One region of the Streptomyces sp. NPDC001407 genome, then DNA from elsewhere that is predicted to be linked to it. Evidence: riboswitches for the same ligand, from Rfam matches in the RefSeq annotation. Region 1 holds a riboswitch; each other region holds the start of a gene.

Region 1 (5,806 bases):
GCGCGTCGAACTGGCGGCGGATCTTGCTGAGGTTGAGCTGATGGGCGGCCGAGGGAGGCGCCTGCACGACAAGGAGGTCGCCGGACAATTCCGCCTTGAACCCTTCCGGCAGGGCACGGCGTGCTTCTTCGAGCAGTGCGAAGCGCTGCGGGTTCATCGTGTGCTCCTCGGCAGGCAGTGAGCGGCTGACGTCGCGAGGCTGGTGCGGGATGCTTCTACGGGCCTGAAGGCCGGGCACTGGTGGATCATTCATCGTGCCACGAACCCGAGCCGACGTGACAGCGTCATTGCCGAGGCACCCGGTCACGGCGCCCGGCGGAGTGCCCCCCGGCCGCCGACCGGCCCGGCGGCCGCCCTCTACGCTCGCCCTCATGACGACTCCCGAGCACGCCGTGGTGACCACGACGACCGACACCGAGCCCAAGGCCCACCACCTGGCCACCGAGGTGATCAACGCCAGGCTGGCCGCCTGCGCCCAGATCTATCCGGTTTCCTCCGTCTACCACTGGGAGGGCAAGGTCGAGCAGGCGCGGGAATGGCGCATCGACTTCAAGACGCGGACGTCACTCGTATCCGGGCTGAGCGACCGCATCGCGGAACTCCACGACTACGACACGCCGGAGGTCGTCGCCGTGCCGGTGGTGGGTGGCGGTGCGGCGTATCTGGGGTGGGTGACGGAGGAGACGGCGGGCTGAGCACTGCCTGATCCCTTCAGCGGGGCAGAGCCCCTCCCGGCAGGCGAACCCCCGAGCGCGTGCACTCCCCCGCCGGGATTCTCCGTGACCGGCTGACGCGCAAGATGCCCGAGTCCGCCCCCGAGCCCGCGCCCCGCCCCAACCCCCTACGCTCCTGCGGTGGCGGCTGCGGTCGCGTGATCCGGCCCGTCGCCGATGAGACCGAGTGCCGTGACTGCCGGACGGAGCGAGCCGGAAGCGACGCCTCCGGGGCGGTGGCGGCAACTGAGCGCGGGATGAGCGCCGTTCGGGCCGCGCTGGAGGGCTACGTACGGGCAAGGCCCGCTGGATGACGTTGCCATACCGATATGCGGACAGGGGGTGACGCCCAGCAGGAGGCTGACCTAGATTTCCTGCGCATCACGCAGTGATCACCTAGGGGGGAGTCGCCGTCATGACAGAACCACCGATGGAGCCACCGGAGCGCGGGCGCGGGCCCGTTGTGAGGGTGCCGATGGTCGTGGCCGGAGTATGTCTCGCCATTCCCTTCGTCGCGATGCTCTGGGTCGATTCCTACGCGCGGCTCACGCCCGCGTTCATCGGGATCCCCTTCTTCTACTGGTACCAGATGCTGTGGGTGCTGATCTCGACCGCGCTCACCGTCATCGCCTACATGCTCGTGCGCCGACACGAGCGGAACGAGCGGATCCGTAAGGCGGGTGAGCGCGCGTGAAGAACGGCGTGAACGGCGTGGCACTCGCCGTGTTCATCTTCTTCTTCCTGGTCGTCACGGTGATGGGATTCGTCGCCTCCCGCTGGCGACGCGCGGAGAACGCGGACAACCTCGACGAATGGGGGCTGGGCGGGCGGTCGTTCGGCACCTGGATCACCTGGTTCCTGCTGGGCGGCGACCTCTATACGGCGTACACCTTCGTCGCCGTGCCGGCGGCCATCTACGCGGGCGGCGCGGCGGGATTCTTCGCGGTGCCTTACACGATCCTGTGTTATCCGCTGGTGTTCACCTTCCTGCCCCGGCTGTGGTCGGTGGCGCACAAGCACGGTTATGTGACCTCCTCGGACTTCGTCCGCGGCCGGTTCGGTTCGAAGGGGCTGTCGCTGGCCCTCGCGCTGACCGGGCTGCTCGCGACGATGCCGTACATCGCGCTCCAACTCGTCGGAATCCAGGCCGTGCTGGACGTTCTCGGGGTCGGTGGCGGGTCCAACTGGTTCATGAAGGACCTGCCGTTGCTCATCGCCTTCGGCGTGCTCGCGGCCTATACGTATTCGGCCGGGCTGCGGGCCCCGGCGCTGATCGCCTTCGTCAAGGACGCGCTGATCTACATCGTGATCATCGTGGCCATCATCTACATCCCCATCAGGCTGGGGGGTTTCGAGCACATCTTCGCGAAGGCGGGTGACGCCTTCGCCGAGAAGAATCCGGCGACGGGCAGACCGCGCGGCTCACTGGTGAGCGGTCCGGACGCGCAATGGGCGTACGCGACGCTCGCGCTCGGCTCGGCGATGGCGCTGTTCCTCTATCCGCATTCGGTGACCGCGGTCCTTTCCAGCAAGAGCCGCAACGTCATCCGCCGCAACACCACGATCCTGCCGCTCTACTCCCTGATGCTGGGCCTGCTGGCCATGCTCGGCTTCATGGCGATCGCCGCGGGCGTCAAGGTGAAGAACGGCCAGCTGGCCATTCCGCAGCTCTTCGAGGACATGTTCCCGGACTGGTTCACGGGCGTCGCCTTCGCGGCGATCGGTATCGGCGCGCTGGTGCCGGCGGCCATCATGTCCATCGCCGCGGCGAATCTCTTCACCCGGAACATCTACAAGGACTTCATCCGCCCCGACGCCTCACCCGAGCACGAGGCCAAGGTCTCCAAGCTCGCCTCGCTGCTGGTGAAGGTCGGCGCGCTGGTCTTCGTCCTGACGATGGACAAGACGGTCGCGATCAATTTCCAGCTGCTCGGCGGCATCTGGATCCTCCAGACCGTCCCGGCGCTCGTCGGCGGGCTCTTCACCCGCTGGTTCCACCGGTGGGGTCTGCTGGCGGGGTGGGCGGTCGGCATGACGTACGGGACGTGGCGGGCGTATGACACGCCCAGTGCGACTCAGGATCATTTCGGGAATACGAACCTTATTCCGTTCATCGGGGAGAAGGGGTATATCGGGCTTACGGCGTTCGTCCTGAATGTGCTTGTCGCTGTCGTGCTCACGGTGGTGTTCAAGGCGGTGGGTGTCCCGGACGGGGTGGACGAGACGAAGGCGTCCGATTACACGGCGGATGTGGGGGATCCGGGGGTGGCGGAGGAATTGCCTCCGGCGACGGCGGGGGCCCCTGGGGGGCATTGACCTCATTGACGCCCTGCGGGCGGCGCTTTCTTCTTCCCCAGCCCCGCCCCTTCCCGAAACTGGGGCGCCGCCCCAGACCCCTGACCGCGCTTCGCGCGGTGTCCTCAAACGCCGGACGGGCTGGATGGTGCGGACTACGGTCCGTGCGATCCAGCCCGTCCGGCGTTTGAGGACGCGCCCGAAGGGCGTCCCCGCCGCAGACGCAACGCACCCGCACCCACCCGGCCCCCTCCAGGCGCACCCCCGGACACCCCCAGGCACCCCCAGACGCCCCGCCGGACACCCGTCCACCCCACCGGGTCACCGAGGGCCGTCGCGCGCCGCACAAGGCGCCGGCGGCCCTCCGTCATGCCCCGTACCGGCAGGCCCTGTTAGCACATTCCGACCCGCCCGATTACCGCGTGACACAAGATGTGGTGGTGCATGCGACGGCCAGCACTAGATGTATGCTCGTCCTCGCTGTCGTCGCAGGGGAATCCGGTGGAAATCCGGAACTGTCCCGCAACGGTGCATGTATGCCGTAATGACGCATGCAGGAGTCCGAGTACCTGCCGACAGCACGCCCACCGCTGAGCCGCTCCGGCCCCGCATCGGGCGTTTTGTATTCGTCCGGGCCTCGCGGGTTGGGCCGATGGACGCTACGAGCATGCCCTGGTGCTTCAGGCATGCCCGTACGCGCCCGTCGCGCGCCACCCGCCCGGCCCCTTGCCGAGCGAGGGAGAGCCTCAGTGACCATCGCGCCCGCCGATCCGGTCTCAGCGTCCGCGGAAGCGACCGGCGGCCCCGGGACCGCGCTGCTGCGCACCCTGACCGACCTCACCGCCGATCTGCCCGCCACCGACCCCGGAAAGGTCGCCGCCGCCGCGCTGCGGGGCCGCCACCCGGGCTCGGACGAGGCCGAACTGCGGTCCCTGGCCACCGAGGCCGCCGCCGGCCTGATCGCCGAGGAGCCCGAGTACTCCAGGCTCGCGGCCCGCCTGCTCACCCTCGCCATCGCCGAGGAGGCCGCCGGACAGGGCGCCGTCTCCTTCTCCGCGTCCGTCGCGACCGGCCACCGCGAGGGCCTGATCGCCGACGACACCGCCGCGTTCGTCACGACCCACGCCGCGCGCCTCGACGAGCTCGTCGAGAAGGCGCTCGCCGACGGCGCCGACGACCGCTTCGGCTACTTCGGCCTGCGCACCCTGCACAGCCGCTACCTGCTGCGCCACCCGATCACCCGCCAGGTCATCGAGACCCCGCAGCACTTCCTGCTGCGCGTGGCCTGCGGTCTGGCCGAGGACCACTCGGTGCGGGCCCTGGAGGACGTCGCCGAGCTCTACGGGCTGACGAGCACCCTGTCGTACCTGCCGTCCTCCCCCACGCTCTTCAACTCCGGCACCCGCCACCCGCAGATGTCGTCCTGCTATCTGCTGGACTCGCCGCTGGACGAGCTGGACTCGATCTACGACCGCTACCACCAGGTGGCGCGCCTGTCGAAGCACGCCGGCGGCATCGGCCTGTCCTACAGCCGCATCCGCTCGCGCGGCTCGCTGATCCGGGGCACCAACGGGCACTCCAACGGCATCGTGCCGTTCCTGCGCACGCTCGACGCCTCCGTGGCGGCGGTCAACCAGGGCGGCCGGCGCAAGGGCGCGGCCTGCGTCTATCTGGAGACCTGGCACGCGGACATCGAGGAGTTCCTGGAGCTCCGCGACAACACCGGTGAAGAGGCCCGCCGCACGCACAACCTCAACACCGCGCACTGGATCCCGGACGAGTTCATGCGCCGCGTCGAGGCGGACGCCGACTGGTCGCTGTTCTCCCCGGCCGACACGCCCGAGCTGGTCGACCTGTGGGGCGACGAGTTCGACGCCGCGTACCGCAAGGCCGAGGCTGAGGGCAAGGCCGTCAAGCAGATCCCGGCGCGCGTGCTGTACTCCCGGATGATGCGCACCCTCGCGCAGACCGGCAACGGCTGGATGACCTTCAAGGACGCGTCCAACCGCACCGCGAACCAGACGGCCGAGCCCGGCAAGGTCGTCCACTCCTCGAACCTCTGCACCGAGATCCTCGAGGTCACGGACGACGGCGAGACGGCTGTCTGCAACCTCGGCTCGGTCAACCTGGCGCAGCACCTGGGCAGGGACATCGGCGATGGGGGAGAGGTGATGGACTGGGAGAAGCTCGACCGTACGGTCCGTACGGCCGTGACGTTCCTCGACCGCGTCGTGGACATCAACTTCTACCCGACCGAGCAGGCCGGCAACTCCAACAGCCGCTGGCGCCCGGTGGGCCTGGGCCTGATGGGTCTCCAGGACGTCTTCTTCCGGCTCCGCCTGCCCTTCGACTCCCCCGAGGCGAAGGAGCTGTCCACCCGGATCTCCGAGCGCATCATGCTCGCGGCCTACGAGGCGTCCGCCGACCTCGCCGAGCGGCACGGCCCGCACCCGGCCTGGTCCGCGACCCGCACCGCCCGCGGCGTGCTGCACCCGGACCACTACCCGAACGCCGAGCAGCGCTGGGCCGACCGCTGGGCGGCGCTGCGCGCCCGCATCGCCGAGGTCGGCATGCGCAACTCGCTGCTGCTGGCGATCGCGCCGACGGCCACCATCGCGTCCATCGCGGGCGTGTACGAGTGCATCGAGCCGCAGGTCTCCAACCTCTTCAAGCGCGAGACGCTCAGCGGTGAGTTCCTCCAGGTCAACACCTATCTGGTGGAGGACCTGAAGAAGCTCGGCGTGTGGGACCGCACCACGCGTGACGCGATGACCGACGCCAACGGCTCGATCCAGGAC
Region 2 (5,806 bases), on a different contig from region 1:
TCCGGAACGGCTGGATCCGAACCGTGATCGTTCCGGGCACCTGGCGCTGGGGCACGGCATCCACTACTGCCTGGGAGCGCCGCTGGCCAGGATGGAGACGGAAACGGCGCTGGCAGCGCTGCTGGAGCGGTTCCCCTCCCTGGAGCTCGGCGTTCCGCGTGCGGAGCTCAGGTGGCGGCCCTCGGTGCGGGCGCGTGGCTTGATTTCGCTCCCCGTGCAATGGTCATAGAAAAAGCCGAACAGGTTTTTGATGCATGACCCATCCTTGATGAGGTAGAACTGTGCGTGAGCCCGCCCGGTGTGCATCCCCCGTCGCACCGGGCGGGCCGTCGACTTCCACCGCGGATCCGCTCCGTGCGCGACGGCCGTCACGGGGCCGGACCTCAGCCGCCGGCCGGGAACTTCAGCAGCGCGACCGCCGCCAGCATCTGGATGCTCACCGCCGCGGCCGCCTTGTGCGTCGGCAGGTGGTGCTGGCCCCGGATCAGCAGCGCGGAGAAGGCGTAGCCGAAGCCCGCGGTGATCCAGGCCGCCGCCCGTACGGGATACGACCCGCCCGGCAGCCAGGCGTGGAGGGCGAGCCGGGGCAGGTCCGTCGCCCAGAAGATCACCACGAACAGGGTGACCGTCGGGCCGAACCTGCCGTTGCCGCCGAGCCTGCGGGCGATCGCGTGCGTGACGACGCCCAGCAGCAGGCTGGCGAGGAGCAGCACGCCGTCGGCGATGGCCACCGCCTCCATCGCGAGCGTGGGACTGACCCGCCACTGCGCCTGGAAGTCGCCCCTGCCCAGCGTCCCCAGCAGCCCGGCGAGCAGGCACAGGAACGTCGCCGCTCCCCAGACGCTGCGGTCCCGGGCCTCGTCGAGCACTTCGACCGGCCGGAACCACAGCCCGAATATGAGGCGGTGCCAGAGCAGTCTGCGCGGTGCCGCGGCCGGGGCGTGCGGTGAGGAGGACGCGGGCGCGGAGGGTGAGGGGGTCACGGGCATGGATGCAATTTCTATCACCGAGCGGCCCGGCCACCGGTGGCCGGGCCGCTCGGCTCCTCGCGCATGAGGCGACGTCAGACCGGTTCGGGTGCCCTGGGATCGGTGTCGGCGCCGGGCCCCGCGTCCGGTCCCGGGCCCGCGTCGGGGCCCGGTTCCGGGCCCGTGGAGCCGTCGGGATCGGCGCCCGCGTCGGGGTCGGGGGCGTGCAGGTACTCCTCCGAGATCTCGCGCGGGCCGAACGGCCACACCTTCTCGACGCGCGCCCAGAGCGCGAACGCCACACAGCCCGCGGCGACCCAGGCGAGCGACCACTCGATGGGGTGCCGGCCGGGGGAGTTCTTGTCCGCGTAGCCGTAGATCACCAGCCAGCCCACGAGCGCCACCAGGCTCGGCAGCGGATAGAGCCACATGCGGTACGGGCGGCGCAGCCCCGGCTGCCGGCGGCGCAGCACCGACACCGCCACCACCTGGGCCAGCGCCTGGACGATCACCATCACGGTGGTCAGCAGCTGGATCAGCGTGGTCAGGTCCGTATGACGGCCGATCAGGAAGCCGACGCAGGTGATGACGCCCATCGACGCCAGGCCCAGCACCGGGAAGTGGTGGCGGGGGTGCAGGCTGCCGAAGGAGCGGAAGAAGACCTTGTCCCGCGCTGCGTCGTAGGGCACGCGGGAGCCGCCGAGGAGACCGGTGAGGACGGAGGCGACGGCCGTGATCAGGATCAGCACCGTGACCGTCCGGGCCGGGCCCTTGCCCCAGGCCGTCTCCAGGACGGCGGAGGCCACGGAGGAGTGTGCCGTGGAGTTCTCGTCGAGCATCTGCTTCCAGTCGACGACCCCCAGTGTGCCGATCTGGAGCAGCAGATAGATCGCCATGATGCCGAGGATGGAGTAGACGATCGCGCGCGGCAGCGTCCGTCCCGGGTTCTTGATCTCGGCGCCCATGTAGGCGGCGGTGTTGTAGCCGAGGTAGTCGTAGATGCCGATGGTCAGGCCCGCCGCGAAGCCGATCCAGAAGTGATTGGTCGTCAGCTCGAAGGCGTGGGCGGGATAGGTGAAGGCCCGGTGGGGGCTGAAGTGGGTGAACGCCGCGAGGATGACGAGGACGACCGAGGCGATCATCACCGCCCACAGCACCACGGTGAGCCGCGCGATGTTCTCCACCCGCCGCCACAGCGCCACGACGATGAGCGCGATGACCGCGAGCCCCACGAGGTCCCCGGCCGTCTGCCCCATGCCCGGCCACAGATAGCCGAGGTACTGCACGAAGCCGATGATCCCCGTCGACATGCCCAGCGGGATGAACAGCATGGCCGTCCACACGAAAAGGAACGGCATCAGCTTGCCGCTGCGGTACTGGAACGCCTGCCGCAGATAGACGTAACTGCCGCCCGCCCCCGGCAGCGAGGCACCCAGCTCCGCCCAGATCAGCCCGTCGGCGAGCGCCAGCAGCGCGCCCGCGACGAACCCGATCACCGCCTGCGGGCCGCCGAACGCCGTCACCATCAGGGGGATGGTGACGAAGGGCCCGATGCCGCACATCTGGCTCATGTTGATGGTGGTGGCCTGGAACAGCCCGATCCGGCGTACGAATCCGACCCGTCGCTCCGGTTCCTGCCCGGTGTCCGCCATGGGCGTGCCCTCTCTCGTGCCGGATGGGGTGACCCGTCAACTGCACTGGTAGTAGCACCGGCTCGCGGGGCGCGTCCAGCATCGGCGCTCCGGAACGGCGGGCGCCCGCGCATGCCCGGAGAGCGCTCCTGCCCGACTATGGCAACTGCCACTTCTTTGCCACTCGCGCCGGTCAGAGCGCTAAAGTGGCCCGGCCGTGGTGTTCGGGAAGACCGGTGACGGACCCTCGTGGTCCCACTCCGGAGCGGCCCTCGCCACTGTGATCGGGGAGTTACCGTCCCGTTCCGCGCGCCCTCGGGGTGCGCGGAGCCACTGGCCGCAGCCTGCTGCCGGGAAGGCAGGGACGGGCGCGAGCGAACCCGTAAGCCAGGAGACCGGCCACGGCATCTCACGAGAAGATCCACGAGGTGCTGGAGCGTGACCCGCAAGATGACCCTGCCCACCGAAACCCCCGCCGCGCCCGCCACCGGCGGCCCGTCCGCATTCCGCTGGCGCCGCCAGGACACCGTGCGCACCGCCGGACTCCTGGGCGTCATAGCCGCCCTGCACGTCGTCGCCTTCGGCGTGCTCTATCTGCTCGTCGTCCCCGACCACTACACCGTGGACTCCAAGGTCTACGGCGTCGGACTCGGCGTCACCGCCTACACCCTCGGCATGCGGCACGCCTTCGACGCCGACCACATCGCCGCCATCGACAACACCACCCGCAAGCTGATGGCCGACGGCAAGCGCCCGGTCTCGGTCGGCTTCTGGTTCGCCCTCGGCCACTCCAGCGTGGTCGTCGTCATGGCCGCGCTGGTGGCGGGCGGCACCCAGATCGCCGGGAAGCTGATGGACGAGGACTCCACCACCCACCAGACCCTCGGTGTCGTCGGCACGTCGGTCTCCGGCGGCTTCCTCTACCTCATCGCCGCCCTCAACCTCGTCGCCCTCGCGGGCATCCTGCGCATCTTCCGCGCCATGCGCGAGGGCCGCTACGACGAGGCCGAGCTGGAGCAGCACCTGGACTCGCGCGGCTTCATGAACCGCATCCTCGGCCGCTTCACCCGCTCCATCACCCGCCCCGGCCAGATGTACCCCCTGGGCTTCCTCTTCGGCCTCGGCTTCGACACCGCCACCGAGGTCACCCTCATGGTGATGGCGGGCAGCGGCGCGGCCGCCGGGCTGCCCTGGTACGCGATCCTGTGCCTGCCGCTGCTGTTCGCCGCCGGGATGAGCCTCTTCGACACCCTCGACGGCACGTTCATGAACTTCGCCTACCAGTGGGCGTTCTCCAACCCCGTCCGCAAGGTCTACTACAACCTCACCATCACCGGCCTCTCGATCGCCGTCGCCTTCCTCATCGGCACCATCGAGCTGGTCACCGTGCTGCACGACAAGCTCGACATGAACGACGCGGTCACCGGCTGGATCTCCGGCCTCAACCTCGACAACGTCGGCTTCGTCATCGTCGGCCTCTTCGTGGTGGTCTGGGCGGCGGCGCTCGCCTACTGGCGGTTCGGCAAGGTCGAGCAGCGCTGGGCGGCGCGCGCGGCGACGGCCTCCAGCGAGGCGGCCTGACGGCCGGCGAGGTTCTTACGGACCGGTGACGGGGCGGCGCCGGTACGGGCGCCCCGCCGCCCGCGCCTCTAACGTCGGGTCCATGCGCGTACTCGTCACCGGAGGCGCGGGCTTCATCGGCTCGCACATCGTCACCGCACTCACCGCCCGCGGCCACCGGCCCGTCGTCCTCGACGCGCTGCTGCCCGCGGCCCACCCCGAGACACCGCCCCGGCCCGCCGGCGTCGAGTGGACCGATGCCGACCTCCGCGACCGCGCGGCCGTGGCCGGTGCCCTGCGCGGCATCGACGCCGTCTGCCACCAGGCCGCGATGGTCGGCCTCGGCAAGGACTTCGCCGACGCTCCCGCCTATGTGGGCTGCAACGACCTCGGCACGGCCGTCCTCCTCGCGGAGATGGCCGCAGCGGGCGTGCGCCGCCTGGTCCTCGCCGGCTCCATGGTCGTCTACGGCGAGGGACGCTACGCCTGCCCCCGGCACGGCGTGGTGCGCCCCGGCCCGCGGGCGGCCGCGGACCTCGACGCCGGGCGCTACGAACCGCGCTGCCCGCGCTGCGAGCGGGAACTGACGCCGGGCCTGGTCGACGAGGACGCCCCCGTCGACCCCCGCAACGTCTACGCGACGACCAAGCTCGCCCAGGAACACCTGGCCGCCGCCTGGGCCCGCGCCACCGGCGGCACGGCCGTCTCCCTGCGCTACCACAACGTCTACGGCCCGGGGATGCCCCGCGACACCCCGTACGCGGGCGTCGCCTCCTTCTTCCGCTCCTCGCTCGCCCGCGGCGAGGGCCCCCGCGTCTTCGAGGACGGCCGCCAGCGCCGGGACTTCGTGCACGTACGCGACGTGGCCGCGGCGAACGTCCTGGCCCTGGAACACCTCGCCGGCCGCCCGGCGGGCACCCTGCGCGCGTACAACTGCGGCAGCGACACCCCGCACACCATCGGGGAGATGGCCGCCGCCCTGGCTTCCGCGCACGGCGGACCGGCTCCCGTCGTCACGGGCGAGTACCGGCTCGGCGACGTCCGTCACATCACCGCGTCCTCGCGGCGCCTGCGCGAGGAGCTGGGCTGGCGCGCGGCGGTGGGTTTCGCGGAGGGGATGACGGAGTTCGCGCGGGCGCCGCAGCGCGTGTGACCATGGCTGCGTACGGGTGAACATCCCGCCATCCCGGGCCGGATCCGCCGTCCCGGGATAGATGGATGGCATATCGGTGCGCTTCCAGGAAAGGCGGCAGACATGGCGGACAACGACCTGGGAACCCTGCTCGGCGGGCTGCTCGGCGGCAGCAAGGAAGGCTCTCTGCTGGGCTCTTTGCTCGGTGCGCTCGGCAGCGGGGGAGGGGAGTCGCTCTCCGGCCTGTTGCAGCAGCTCCAGGAGGGCGGGCTCGGCGCGAAGACCGGCTCCTGGGTGGGCACCGGGCCCAACGAGCCGGTCAGCGGCCCGGAAGTGGCGCAGGCCCTGCCCTACCAGGCGCTCGACCACGTCGCGCAGAAGGCGGGCGTCACACCGGAGGAAGCGGCGGACGAGCTGGCGCGGGTGATTCCGCAGGCGGTCGACAAGCTGACGCCCACCGGCGAGGTCCCCCAGGGGTCCCTGGAAGAAGTGATCGCCCACCACCAGGGCGGCTG
Region 3 (5,806 bases), on a different contig from region 1:
CGACCAGTTCCTCGCGCTCTCCCGGCCCGAGGGCCAGGAACTGCGCCTCATGGACCGGTCGGCCACCCTGCTGCGGCACAGGCGACCCGAGCCGGGCGACACCGGTGCCCCGGAGATCGACCGAGGGCAGCTGCGTACTCTCCTGCTCGACTCCCTCACCCCGGGCACCGTGCGCTGGGACCACGCGGTCGAGAAGGTGGTCCCGCTGCCCGACGGCACCGTCCGCCTGGAATTCACCAGCGGCGCGGCCGAGGAATTCGACCTGGTCGTCGGTGCGGACGGCGCCTGGTCGCGGGTGCGCCGCGCACTTTCGGATGCCCAGCCCGCCTACAGCGGCGTCATGTTCGTCGAGGCCCATTTCGACGACGTCGACCGCCGATTCCCCGCCATCGCCGAACGCGTCGGCCAGGGCATGATGTGGGCCAAGGCCGGCGGCCTGAGCCTGGTGGCCCAGCGTAACGCCGACTCCCACATCCGCGTCTACATCGCCTTCCGCGGCCCGCTCGACTGGCACGAGGGCATCGACCTGGCCGACACCGAAGCCGTGCGCGCCCATCTGCTGGGCATGTACGAAGGCTTCGACGAGAGCTTGCTCGACCTGATGCGTGACAACGACGGCGCCTTCACCGACTGGCCCGTCTTCGCCCTGCCGGTCCCGCACACCTGGAACCGCGTCCCCGGCCTCACCCTGCTCGGCGACGCCGCGCATCTGATGCCTCCTGCCGGTATCGGCGCCAACCTCGCCATGCTCGACGGCGCCGAACTCGCCCAGGCCATCGTCGACCAGCCCGGCATCGACGACGCCGTCGCCGCGTACGAGAAGGTCATGCTGCCCCGCGCCGTCGACCAGGCCGCCGAGTCCGCGGCCATTCTGGCCGCCCTGATACCCGACACCCGGTCCACCGAGCCGGGCTTCCCCGACTTCTTCGGCTGAGACGCGTCTTCTCGGGAGCGGTCACGGGCGGGGGCCGGTGGCGTCCTCGGTGTCCGGCCCGGTCCGGGTCATACGTCCCAGGCCACCGGGAGGCTCTTCACACCGTAGATGTCCGCGGTCTCCGGGCGCAGGGCGACCTCGTCAGCCGGTACGGCCAGGCGCAGCGTGGGGAAGCGGTGGAGCAGCGCGGGGAACGCGACCCGCATCTCGACGCGGGCCAGTTGCTGGCCCAGGCACTGGTGGATGCCGTGGCCGAAGGCCAGGTGCCCGCTGTACTCCCGCTGGAGATCGAGCACGTGGGGGTCGGCGAAGCGCTCGGGATCGCGGTTCGCGGTGCTGTACGACAGGACGAGCGTCGTGCCGGCCTTGATGGTCCGGCCGTCCAGCTCGACGTCCTCCAGCGCCGTCCTCCAGAATGTCTTGGCGACGCTCAGATACCGCAGCAGCTCCTCCACGGCCTGGTCGGTGAGCGCGGGATCGGCGCGCAGCGCGGCCAGTTGGTCCGGGTGCCGCAGCAGCGCGAAGGTGCCGAGCGCCAGCATGTTCGCGGTGGTGTCGAACCCGGCCGCCAGCAGGATCAGGCTGATCCCCTTGAGCTCCTCGTCGGTCAGGTCGCTGTCGGTGAGTTCACTGAGGACGTCGTCGGTGGGGTCGGCGCGCTTGGCGGCCACCAGCCCCGCGAGGTACTCCTGGGTCGCGGTGTAGGCCGCTATCAGTGCCTCATCGCTTGTCTCCCCGCCCATGAACGTGTCGATCTGCTCCTGGAAGGAGCCCCGGTCCTCGTACGGCACCCCCAGCAGTTCGCAGATCACGATGGTGGGGATGGGCTTGGCGAACGCGGTCACCAGGTCCACCGGCGGGCCGGCTTTCTCCATGGCGTCAAGGCAGTCGGCGGTGATCCGCTCGATGCGCTCGGTGAGCAGTCGCATCCGCCGTACGGTGAACTTGCCCATCAGCGGTTTCCGGTAACGCCCGTGCTGGGGCTCGTCCATGAGGAGGAACTCGCCGGGCGGTGCCGGAGGGATTTCGAAGTCGCCCATGTTCATGAGCTCTTTGCGTGAGCTGAACCGCGGGTCGGCCAGCACCGATCTGACCAGGTCGTATCCGGTGACCAGCCAGCCGGGCCTTCCCCCGGGGTGCGTGCAGCGGCTGATGGGGCTCTGCCGGCGGGCGTCGATCAGCTCTGCCGGCGGGTCGAAGGGGCAGCCGGGCTGACGTGCCGTCGGGAGCGTCGCGACGGTGTGGACGGATTCATCCATGACCATTTCCTCGTCTCGCGATATGACGTGTTCGGTGTAGGTCGAAAGCTACGTTGCGTTCATGGTGCGGTCAATCGACAAGAAGGTGTATGTCCAGGTGAACGGCGTGAAATTGGAGCAATGACGCTGGGCTCGAATGCAACGAAGCGTTGCAATGGATGGCGCCGAAGGCAACACTGACGATATGCCAGAGGGGTTGTTCGGGGATCAAGTCTGTGAATAGGGTGAGCGGTGCAGCTGGTTCGCCCTGCTCGCCAGGCAGGCGCGTCGCAAGAGGGAACCCGGTGGGAATCCGGGACTGCCCCGCAGCGGTGAGCGGGAACGACCGCCGTCATACGCACTGGGTCCGGACGGACCCGGGAAGCGACGGCCAGTAGGAACCTCGTGTCCCACGAGGCGTGCCCGCGAGTCCGAAGACCTGCCACTGCCCGTGCGCGACGTACGCGTGCGGAGATCCGGTGACCTCGAGGGCGGGTCGGCGTACACATCGGGCAGGCGTGTCGTGGAAGCGGCACGGTCCGGCCGGTGTGCCGGCTCCTTCGCGCCCTCGTCCCGTTCCGGATCGGTCGACAGCAGCTCGCGAAGGAGAGTCACGTGACCAGCAAGTCCGCAGCCGCGGCAGCACGGGCGACCGTGTACGGCTACCCCCGCCAGGGCCACCACCGGGAACTGAAGAAGGCCGTCGAGGGCTACTGGAAGGGCCAGGTGGACGCGGCCGAACTCCGGCGGACCGCCGAGCAGTTGCGCGCCGCCAACTGGCTGGCCCTCGCGGAGGCGGGGATACGCGAGGTGCCGACCGGCGACTTCTCGTACTACGACCACGTCCTGGACACCAGCGTCATGGTCGGCGCGATCCCCGCCCGGCACCGCGCCGCCATGGAGGAGGGCCCGCTGGAGGGCTACTTCGCCATGGCCCGCGGCACCCAGGACGTGGCCCCGCTGGAGATGACCAAGTGGTTCGACACCAACTACCACTACCTGGTGCCGGAGCTCGGCCCCGACACCGTCTTCACGGCCGACTCCGCCAAGCAGGTCGCCGAGCTGGGCGAGGCGCTCGCCCTCGGGCCGGCCGCGCGCCCTGTCCTCGTCGGGCCGGTCACCTTCCTCCTGCTCGCCAAGCCCGCCCCCGGTGTCGCTCCCGGCTTCGAACCGCTGACCCTGCTGGACCGGCTGCTGCCCGTCTACGCGGAAGTGCTCGCCGACCTGCGCGCCGCCGGCGCCGAATGGGTCCAGCTCGACGAGCCCGCCCTCGTCCAGGACCGGTCCCCCGCCGAGCTGAACGCCGCGGCCCGCGCCTACCGCGACCTGGGGACGCTCACGGACCGGCCCAAGCTCCTCGTCGCCTCCTACTTCGACCGGCTGGGCGAGGCCCTGCCGGTGCTGGCCAAGGCACCCGTCGACGGGCTCGCCCTCGACTTCACCGGGCCCGCCGCCGCCAACCTCCAGGACCTCGCGGCCGCCGGCGGCCTGCCCGGCAAGCGGCTCGTCGCGGGCGTCGTCGACGGCCGCAACGTCTGGATCAACGACTTGGAGAAGTCGCTGTCCACTCTGGGCACGCTCCTCGGCCTCGCCGACCGGGTCGACGTGGCCGCCTCCTGCTCGCTCCTGCACGTCCCGCTCGACGCCGCCGCCGAGCGCGACATCGACCCGCAGATCGCCCGCTGGCTCGCCTTCGCCCGCCAGAAGACCACCGAGACCGTCACCCTGGCGCGCGGGCTGGCGGAGGGCACCCACACGATCGCGGCGGAACTCGCCGCCAACCGCGCCGATCTCGCCTCCCGCGCCGGCTCCGCCCTCACCCACGATCCCGCCGTCCGCGCCCGGGCCGCCGCCGTCACCGACGCCGACGGCCGCCGCTCCCGCCCCTACCCGGAGCGCGCCCGCGCCCAGCGCGCCCACCTGCGGCTGCCCCTGCTGCCCACGACCACCATCGGCTCGTTCCCGCAGACCGGCGAACTCCGCACCGCCCGCGCGGACCTGCGCGCCGGGCGCATCGGCGCGGCCGCCTACGAGCAGCGGATCGAGGCCGAGATCCGCGAGGTCGTCTCCTTCCAGGAGAAGGCCGGGATCGACGTCCTGGTCCACGGCGAGCCCGAACGCAACGACATGGTGCAATACTTCGCCGAGCAGCTCACCGGCTACCTCGCCACCCGGCACGGCTGGGTCCAGTCCTACGGCACCCGCTACGTCCGCCCGCCGGTTCTCGCCGGTGACATCTCCCGGCCCGGCCCGATGACCGTACGCTGGACGTCCTACGCCCAGTCGCTGTCCGACCGCCCCGTCAAGGGCATGCTCACCGGGCCCGTCACCATGCTCGCCTGGTCCTTCGTCCGCGACGACCAGCCGCTCGCCGACACCGCCCGGCAGGTCGCCCTCGCCCTGCGCGACGAGGTGAACGACCTCCAGGCCGCCGGGAGTTCAGTGATCCAGGTGGACGAGCCCGCCCTGCGCGAGACGCTGCCGCTGCGGGCCGCCGGCCGCGCCGCGTACCTCACCTGGGCCACCGAGGCATTCCGCCTCACCACCGCCGGCGTCCGGCCCGACACCCAGATCCACACCCACATGTGCTACGCCGAGTTCGGCGACATCCTCCGGGCCATCGACGACCTCGACGCGGACGTCATCAGCCTGGAGGCGGCCCGCTCCCACATGCAGGTCGCCGGTGAACTCGCCGGAGCCGGATACCCCCGCGAGGTCGGACCCGGCGTCTACGACATCCACTCCCCGCGGGTCCCCGGCGCGCGGGAGGTGATGGCGCTGCTGCGCAAGGGGCTCGAGGCCATTCCGGCCGAGCGGCTGTGGGTCAACCCCGACTGCGGCCTGAAGACCCGCGGCTGGCCCGAGGTCCGTGCCGCGCTGGAGAACCTGGTGGCAGCGGCCCGTGAGGTCCGGGGCGGCTTGTCCACCACGGCTTCCTGACCGGGCCGGCCGCACTCCCCGAGAAGATCCGACCGGATCGCGGGGCAGCGGGCTTCAAGCACGACCCCCGCTGCCCCCCCGATGCGGTCCTTCTGATCGGAAATGCTGCTCCAGCCGGCCGTTACCAGGGCACGGGCTGATCCTGGTAGTCCAGGAACTTCAGCCCCGGTTCGCCGCTGTGACGGTCGATCGTGTCCACCACGCCCGGGATGGACTGGTCGATGGTCAACGGCGCTTCCGGCCCGCCGAGTTCGGTGCGGACGTGGCCGGGGTTGATGAGCAGGAGCGTATGGGCGGCGTCGGCGTACCGGACGGCGTAGCTGCGCATGAGCTGGTTGAGGGCGGACTTGCTGGCGCGGTAGAGATCCTGACCGCCCCGGGTGTTCAGACCGATGCTGCCCTGGCGCGAGGACATGACGCCGATGGTCCCGGTCGGCGCGACCAGTGAGCGGAAGGACTCGACCACGCGCATCGGGCTGAGCGCGTTCGTGACCATGACCTCGGTGAACATCTCCTCGGGGACGTCCGCGATCGGGATGTCGCCCCTGGTGATGGCGGCGTTGACGAACAGCAGGTCCAGGGTGCGTTCCGTCAGGCGCTCGCGCAACGCGGTGATCTGCTCAGGCTTGGTCATGTCCAGCGACTCGACGGTGACGCGGCCCCCGGACGCCTCGGCCAGGTCGTGGAGGCCGGT
Region 4 (5,806 bases), on a different contig from region 1:
GGCGTGCAGGCCGGGCGCATTGAGGCCGTACGTGCCGGGCCGCTGCGCCTCGATGCTGCGGGTCAGGGTGACGGTGCCGTTGCCGACGGCGTGCACGACGAGCTCCGGGGCGTCCGGTGGCGGGCTGCCCGGGCGGGGCTTCAGCGCAGCGTCGGAGGCGAACCGTCCGGCCGCTATGGCGGCCGCTCCGGCACTTATCACGGTCGTGGCGGCCAGGGCTGCCGCTCTCGCCGGGTGCACGTCTCCAGTGTGAGCGCGGGGTGAGGCTCTGGCCAGTGGGGGGTGTGCGGTTCGCCTGCGGCGGGCTTTGTTCCCCAGCCCCGCCCCTTCCCGAAACCGGGGCTCGCGCCCCAGACCCCCGAGTGCGGGTCCGTTGCCTCCCCCAGCTACCTCCCCCAGACTCCGTCCGGGGGTGCCCCCAGAGGTGCCCCCAGCGGCGGAGAGCGCCCTGCGGGCGCGTCCTCAAACGCCGGACGGGCTGGATGTGCGGACGGTAGTCCGTTGCCTGCGGCCCGCGGGTTACGAACCATGTTCCGCATGTTTCAGCCCGTCCGGCGTTTGAGGACGCGCCCGCAGGGCGCTCAAGGGGGTCCGGGGTCTCCCCCACGCGGCGGAGCCGCACATCAGATGCAGCCGGGAAGGGGCGGGGCTGGGGAACAAAACCCCGCTCACCCCCTCCGCTGCCCGTACCCCCGAAGCTTCCGCGTCGCCTCCCCCAGCTCGTCAAGCGTGAGCAGGGACGGAGTCCGGCCGGAGACCGCGGCGGACTTCAGCCACAGCTCGCACATCCACTCCAGCTGAGCGGTCCGGTCGTACGCCTGGTCGAGGGTCGCGCCGTGGACGACCGTGCCGTGGTTCCGCAGCAGACAGCCCGTGCGGCCCTCCAGGGCGCGCAGCATGTTGTGGGCGAGTTCGTCCGTGCCGTAGAGCGCGTAGTCGGCGACCCGTACCGGGCCGCCCAGCGCGCCCGCCATGTAGTGGACCAGGGGCAGCTCGTCGACCAGGCCCGCGGTCGCCGTCGCGTGGACGGCGTGGGTGTGGACGACGGCCGCCGCGTCGGTGGAGCGGTAGACGGCCAGGTGCATGGGGAGTTCGCTGGTGGGGGTCAGCTCGCCGAGGACCTGGCGGCCGTCGAGGTCGACGCCGACCGCGTCCTCGGGGCGGAGCCGGTCGTAGGGGACCCCGCTGGGCGTGACAAGAACGACATCGCCGACCCTCGCCGAGACGTTGCCGGAGGTGCCCACCACCAGCCCGTCCGCCACGGTGCGGCGGGCGGTGGCCACCACCTCGGCCCAGGCCCGGCCTATGTCGTCGCCCGTGTCGCCGTTGTCACTCTGCGCTGTGTTCGATATCCGCATCGCCATCCGCCTCCGGTTCGCGTCACCACTCGGTCCGACCCAGTTCACCTTCCGTTCACCCAGGGTCCTTACGGTCACCGCTGTACTGACCATCGAGCTGATTGCCTGGGTGAATGGAACACATCACGCTTCTCATCGGGATCGTGATCGTCACGGCCTTGGTGTTCGACTTTACGAACGGCTTCCACGACACGGCCAACGCCATGGCCACCACCATCTCCACCGGGGCACTCAAGCCCAAGGTGGCAGTGGCGATGTCGGCCGTTCTCAACCTTGTCGGCGCGTTCCTTTCCGTCGAGGTCGCCAAGACCATCTCCGGGGGCATCATCGACGAGAGCGCCGGGATCAGACCCGAAGTGATCTTCGCGGGCCTGATCGGCGCGATCGTCTGGAACCTGCTGACGTGGCTGGCCGGACTGCCCTCCAGCTCCTCGCACGCCCTCTTCGGCGGCCTGATCGGCGCGACCATCGTGTCCGTCGGCTTCGACGCGGTGAACGCCGACAAGGTCGTCATGAAGGTCCTCATCCCGGCGGTCGCGGCGCCCGTCGTGGCCGGCATCGCCGCCATGGTCGCCACGCGGCTCACCTACCGGCTCGCCAAGGGCCGCGACGAGAAGGAGACCGCCAAGGGCTACCGCGCCGGGCAGATCGCCTCGGCCGCCCTGGTCTCCCTCGCCCACGGCACCAACGACGCGCAGAAGACGATGGGTGTCATCACCCTCGCGCTGGTCACCGGCGGCGTCGTCGCCCCGCACTCCGACCCGCCGCTGTGGGTCATCGTCTCCGCGGGCCTGGCCATCGCGCTCGGTACGTACCTGGGCGGCTGGCGCATCATCCGTACGCTCGGCAAGGGCCTCACCGACATCCAGCCGCCGCAGGGCTTCGCCGCCCAGACCGGCGCCGCGACCGTGATCCTCGCCTCCTCGCACATCGGCTTCGCGCTCTCCACCACCCAGGTCTGCTCCGGCTCGATCATGGGCTCCGGCCTCGGCCGCAAGGGCGGCGTGGTCCGCTGGTCGACCGCGGGCCGGATGGCCGTCGCCTGGTGCCTGACGCTGCCGGCCGCGGGCATCGTCGCCGGTGGCGCCGCGTTCCTCGCCGACCAGGGCGACTGGGGCGTCGCCACGGTCGCGGTACTCGGCCTGATGGTGTCCGGCGCGATCTACGCCGCTTCCCGCCGCAAGCCCGTCACCCACGACAGCGTCAACGAGGACCAGCCGGAAGCGGCCGAGCCGGCCGGTGTGGTCACCGCCGCGCTCCAGGCCGTCGCCCCGCCGCCGGTCGGCCCCGTGGTCACCGTCTCCCCCGAAGCCGGGCGCACTCCCGCCGCCGCGGCGAGCTAAGGAATCCACACCATGCACATCGACTGGGCAGCTCTTGGGCAGGTCTTCGGCGTCAGCCTCGTGGTGACCGTCGGATTGGTCGGCGTCTTCACGCTGGGGATCGTCGGAACGTCGCGCCCTGCGGGCAGCGCGGCTCCGGGGGTTCTGGCGCGGTCCGGGGCGTATGCGTGCTTTGCGCTGTGCGCGGCGGCTGTGGGGTACGGGATCTTTTTGATCGTGGGGTAGGTGGGGGTGGGTTTTGTTCCCCAGCCCCGCCCCTTCCCGAAACTGGGGCTTCGCCCCAGACCCCGCAACACGTTTCGCGTGTTGTCCTCAAACGCCGGACGGGCTGATGGTGCTGACCGTAACCAGCACCATCAGCCCGTCCGGCGTTTGAGGACGAGCGCCGCAGGCGCCCACGCACCGCACCCAGATCAGCGCACCCCCAAGCCCAGCCCACCCACCAGGCCGGAAGTTGACGCCCGTTCATACCCCATGGTGGACTTCCGGGGCCAAACGGCGACAGCAGAGGAAGCCGGTGTGAGTCCGGCGCGGTCCCGCCACTGTCACCGGGGAGCGTTCCCCCAAGCACTACCGCCACGGCCGCGAGGCCGGAAGGCCGGGGGCGGCGTCGATCCGGGAGCCAGGAGACTCTGGTCGCCGGTCACGTCGAGCCAGGGCGCGGACCCTGAGTGAGGACACATCGCCATGCCCGGCCGCCGCCGACCATCCCGTTCCCCCGGATCCAGGTACCACACGACGGCGGTCTGATCCGATGCGCGCCGATCATCTCGGTTTCGCGTGCGGTGCCGCCCTCGGCTTCCTCGGTGACCGCGCCCTCGGCGACCCCCGCCGCGGCCATCCCGTGGCCGCTTTCGGACGGGCCGCGCAGGCCGTGGAGCAGCGGCTGTGGCGTGACCACCGCGGTCACGGCGCCCTGCACACGCTGCTGTGCGCGGGCGGCACCGTGGCCGCCGCCGGAGCGCTGGCCCGTGCCGTACGCCCCTCCCGCGCCGCCGGGATCGCCCTGACCGCCGCCACCACGTGGGCCGTGCTGGGCGGCACCTCGCTGGGCCGTGAGGCCCGTGCCGTCGGGGGCGCGCTCGCCGCCGGTGACCTGGAGGTCGCCCGGGAGCGGCTGCCCCATCTGTGCGGGCGCGACCCCGAGGCGCTGGACGGCCCGCAAATGGCCCGCGCCGTCGTGGAGTCCGTGGCCGAGAACACCTCCGACGCCGTCGTCGGCGCCCTCGTCTGGGGTGCGCTGGGCGGCGTTCCGGGGCTGGCCGGCTTCCGGGCCGTCAACACCCTGGACGCGATGGTCGGCCACAAGTCGCCCCGCTACCGGCGCTTCGGCTGGGCCGCGGCCCGGCTCGACGACGTCGTCGGCTGGCCCGGCGCCCGGCTCACCGCGACCCTCGCCGTGCTCGCCGGCCCCGACCCTCGGGGTGCCTGGCGGGTGGCCCGGCGCGACGCGTCCCGGCACCCGAGCCCCAACGCGGGCCCGGTGGAGGCCGCGTTCGCCGGGGCGCTCGGCGTCCGGCTCGGCGGCACCCTCGCCTACAAGGGCCGCGTCGAGCACCGCCCCGTCCTGGGCGCGGAGAACCGGCCCGTGGAGACCGCCGACATCGAGCGCGCCGTGCGCCTCTCCCGGCGGGTGTCGCTGCTGGCGCTGGGCGTCGCGATCGGGGTGCGGGCCGCCGTCTCCCGGGGCCGTGCGGCGGGCAGCCTTTCCCCAGATCGTCTTACGAGGAGGAGCCGGTGACAGCGGACAAGGGCGGGCCTTCGGGCCCGCTGGGCGGGGGCCTGCTCGTGGCCGGGACGACCTCGGACGCGGGCAAGAGCGTGGTGACCGCCGGGATCTGCCGGTGGCTGGTCCGCAAGGGCGTCAAGGTCGCGCCGTTCAAGGCGCAGAACATGTCGCTCAACTCCTTCGTGACCCGCGAGGGCGCGGAGATCGGCCGCGCGCAGGCCATGCAGGCGGCCGCGGCCCGGGTCGAGCCGTCGGCCCTGATGAATCCCGTGCTGCTCAAGCCCGGTGGCGACCGCAGCAGTCAGGTGGTGCTGATGGGCAAGCCTGTGGGCGAGCTCAGCGCCCGTGGGTATTTCGGGGGGTCCGGGGGGTCGTCCCCCGGGGAGACACGGCATTCGGGGCGTCAGGAGCAGTTGTTCGGCACGGTGACCGCGTGCCTGGAGGAGCTGCGGCGCACCCATGACGCGGTGATCTGCGAGGGCGCGGGCAGCCCCGCCGAGATCAATCTGCGGCGCACGGACATCGTCAACATGGGCATAGCCCGTGCGGCGCGGCTGCCGGTCGTCGTGGTCGGTGACATCGACCGGGGCGGGGTGTTCGCGTCGTTCTTCGGTACGACGGCGCTGCTGTCCCGCGAGGACCAGGCGCACATAGCGGGCTATCTGGTCAACAAGTTCCGGGGTGACGTGACGCTGCTGGAGCCCGGCCTGGAGATGCTGCGGGACCTCACCGGGCGGCCCACGGTCGGCGTGCTGCCGTTCGCCCACGGCCTGGGCATCGACGAGGAGGACGGTCTGCGGGTGTCGATGCGCGGCGCCGTCCGGGAGTCGGTGGTGGCCCCGCCGCACGGCGCGGACGTGCTGCGCGTCGCGGTGTGCGCGGTGCCGCTGATGTCGAACTTCACCGACGTCGACGCGCTCGCCGCCGAACCGGGCGTCGTCGTACGGTTCGTGGACCGCCCGGAGGAGCTCCTCGACGCGGATCTGGTCGTCGTGCCGGGCACCCGCGGCACCGTGCGGGCGCTCGCCTGGCTGCGCGAGCGCGGGCTCGCGGACGCGCTCGCGCGGCGCGCGGCGGAGGGCCGGCCGGTGCTGGGCATCTGCGGCGGCTACCAGCTGCTGGGCGAGCGCATCGAGGACGAGGTCGAGTCGAAGGCGGGCACCGTCGAGGGCCTGGGCCTGCTGCCGGTCCGGGTGCGGTTCGCCCTGGAGAAGACGCTGGCCCGGCCGGTCGGCGAGGCGCTCGGCGAGCGGGTGGAGGGCTACGAGATCCACCACGGTGTCGCCGAAGTGCTGGGCGGAGAAGAGGCGTTCCTGGACGGGTGCCGGTCGGGATCCGTGTGGGGCACGCACTGGCACGGCTCGCTGGAGAGCGAC

Evidence for each region. A riboswitch is a leader RNA that binds a small molecule or an ion and turns the genes downstream of it on or off. The one in region 1 is predicted to bind cobalamin.
Region 2: it holds a riboswitch for cobalamin, as region 1 does, so the genes downstream of both, ACFY1P_RS06305 (HoxN/HupN/NixA family nickel/cobalt transporter) here and ACFY1P_RS01785 (ribonucleoside-diphosphate reductase subunit alpha) in region 1, are expected to answer to the same signal.
Region 3: it holds a riboswitch for cobalamin, as region 1 does, so the genes downstream of both, metE (5-methyltetrahydropteroyltriglutamate--homocysteine S-methyltransferase) here and ACFY1P_RS01785 (ribonucleoside-diphosphate reductase subunit alpha) in region 1, are expected to answer to the same signal.
Region 4: it holds a riboswitch for cobalamin, as region 1 does, so the genes downstream of both, ACFY1P_RS23030 (cobalamin biosynthesis protein) here and ACFY1P_RS01785 (ribonucleoside-diphosphate reductase subunit alpha) in region 1, are expected to answer to the same signal.

Annotation. Positions count from the first base shown of each region.
Region 1 is NZ_JBIAWF010000001.1:392,060-397,865, forward strand. It holds gene ACFY1P_RS01765 (Uma2 family endonuclease) at 1-157, opposite strand, end outside; gene cutA (divalent-cation tolerance protein CutA) at 372-695, shown strand; gene ACFY1P_RS01775 (DUF3311 domain-containing protein) at 1,129-1,407, shown strand; gene mctP (monocarboxylate uptake permease MctP) at 1,404-3,029, shown strand; cobalamin riboswitch at 3,459-3,600, shown strand; gene ACFY1P_RS01785 (ribonucleoside-diphosphate reductase subunit alpha) at 3,758-5,806, shown strand, end outside.
Region 2 is NZ_JBIAWF010000003.1:163,231-169,036, reverse strand. It holds gene ACFY1P_RS06320 (cytochrome P450) at 1-229, shown strand, start outside; gene ACFY1P_RS06315 (YIP1 family protein) at 384-989, opposite strand; gene ACFY1P_RS06310 (amino acid permease) at 1,064-2,620, opposite strand; cobalamin riboswitch at 2,801-3,018, shown strand; gene ACFY1P_RS06305 (HoxN/HupN/NixA family nickel/cobalt transporter) at 3,038-4,180, shown strand; gene ACFY1P_RS06300 (NAD-dependent epimerase/dehydratase family protein) at 4,263-5,312, shown strand; gene ACFY1P_RS06295 (YidB family protein) at 5,319-5,806, shown strand, end outside.
Region 3 is NZ_JBIAWF010000002.1:143,848-149,653, reverse strand. It holds gene ACFY1P_RS04165 (FAD-dependent oxidoreductase) at 1-934, shown strand, start outside; gene ACFY1P_RS04160 (cytochrome P450) at 1,003-2,193, opposite strand; cobalamin riboswitch at 2,406-2,634, shown strand; gene metE (5-methyltetrahydropteroyltriglutamate--homocysteine S-methyltransferase) at 2,788-5,112, shown strand; gene ACFY1P_RS04150 (SDR family oxidoreductase) at 5,234-5,806, opposite strand, start outside.
Region 4 is NZ_JBIAWF010000017.1:54,088-59,893, forward strand. It holds gene ACFY1P_RS23010 (alpha/beta hydrolase) at 1-240, opposite strand, end outside; gene ACFY1P_RS23015 (class II aldolase/adducin family protein) at 669-1,358, opposite strand; gene ACFY1P_RS23020 (anion permease) at 1,472-2,701, shown strand; gene ACFY1P_RS23025 (hypothetical protein) at 2,714-2,926, shown strand; cobalamin riboswitch at 3,208-3,334, shown strand; gene ACFY1P_RS23030 (cobalamin biosynthesis protein) at 3,456-4,442, shown strand; gene ACFY1P_RS23035 (cobyric acid synthase) at 4,472-5,806, shown strand, end outside.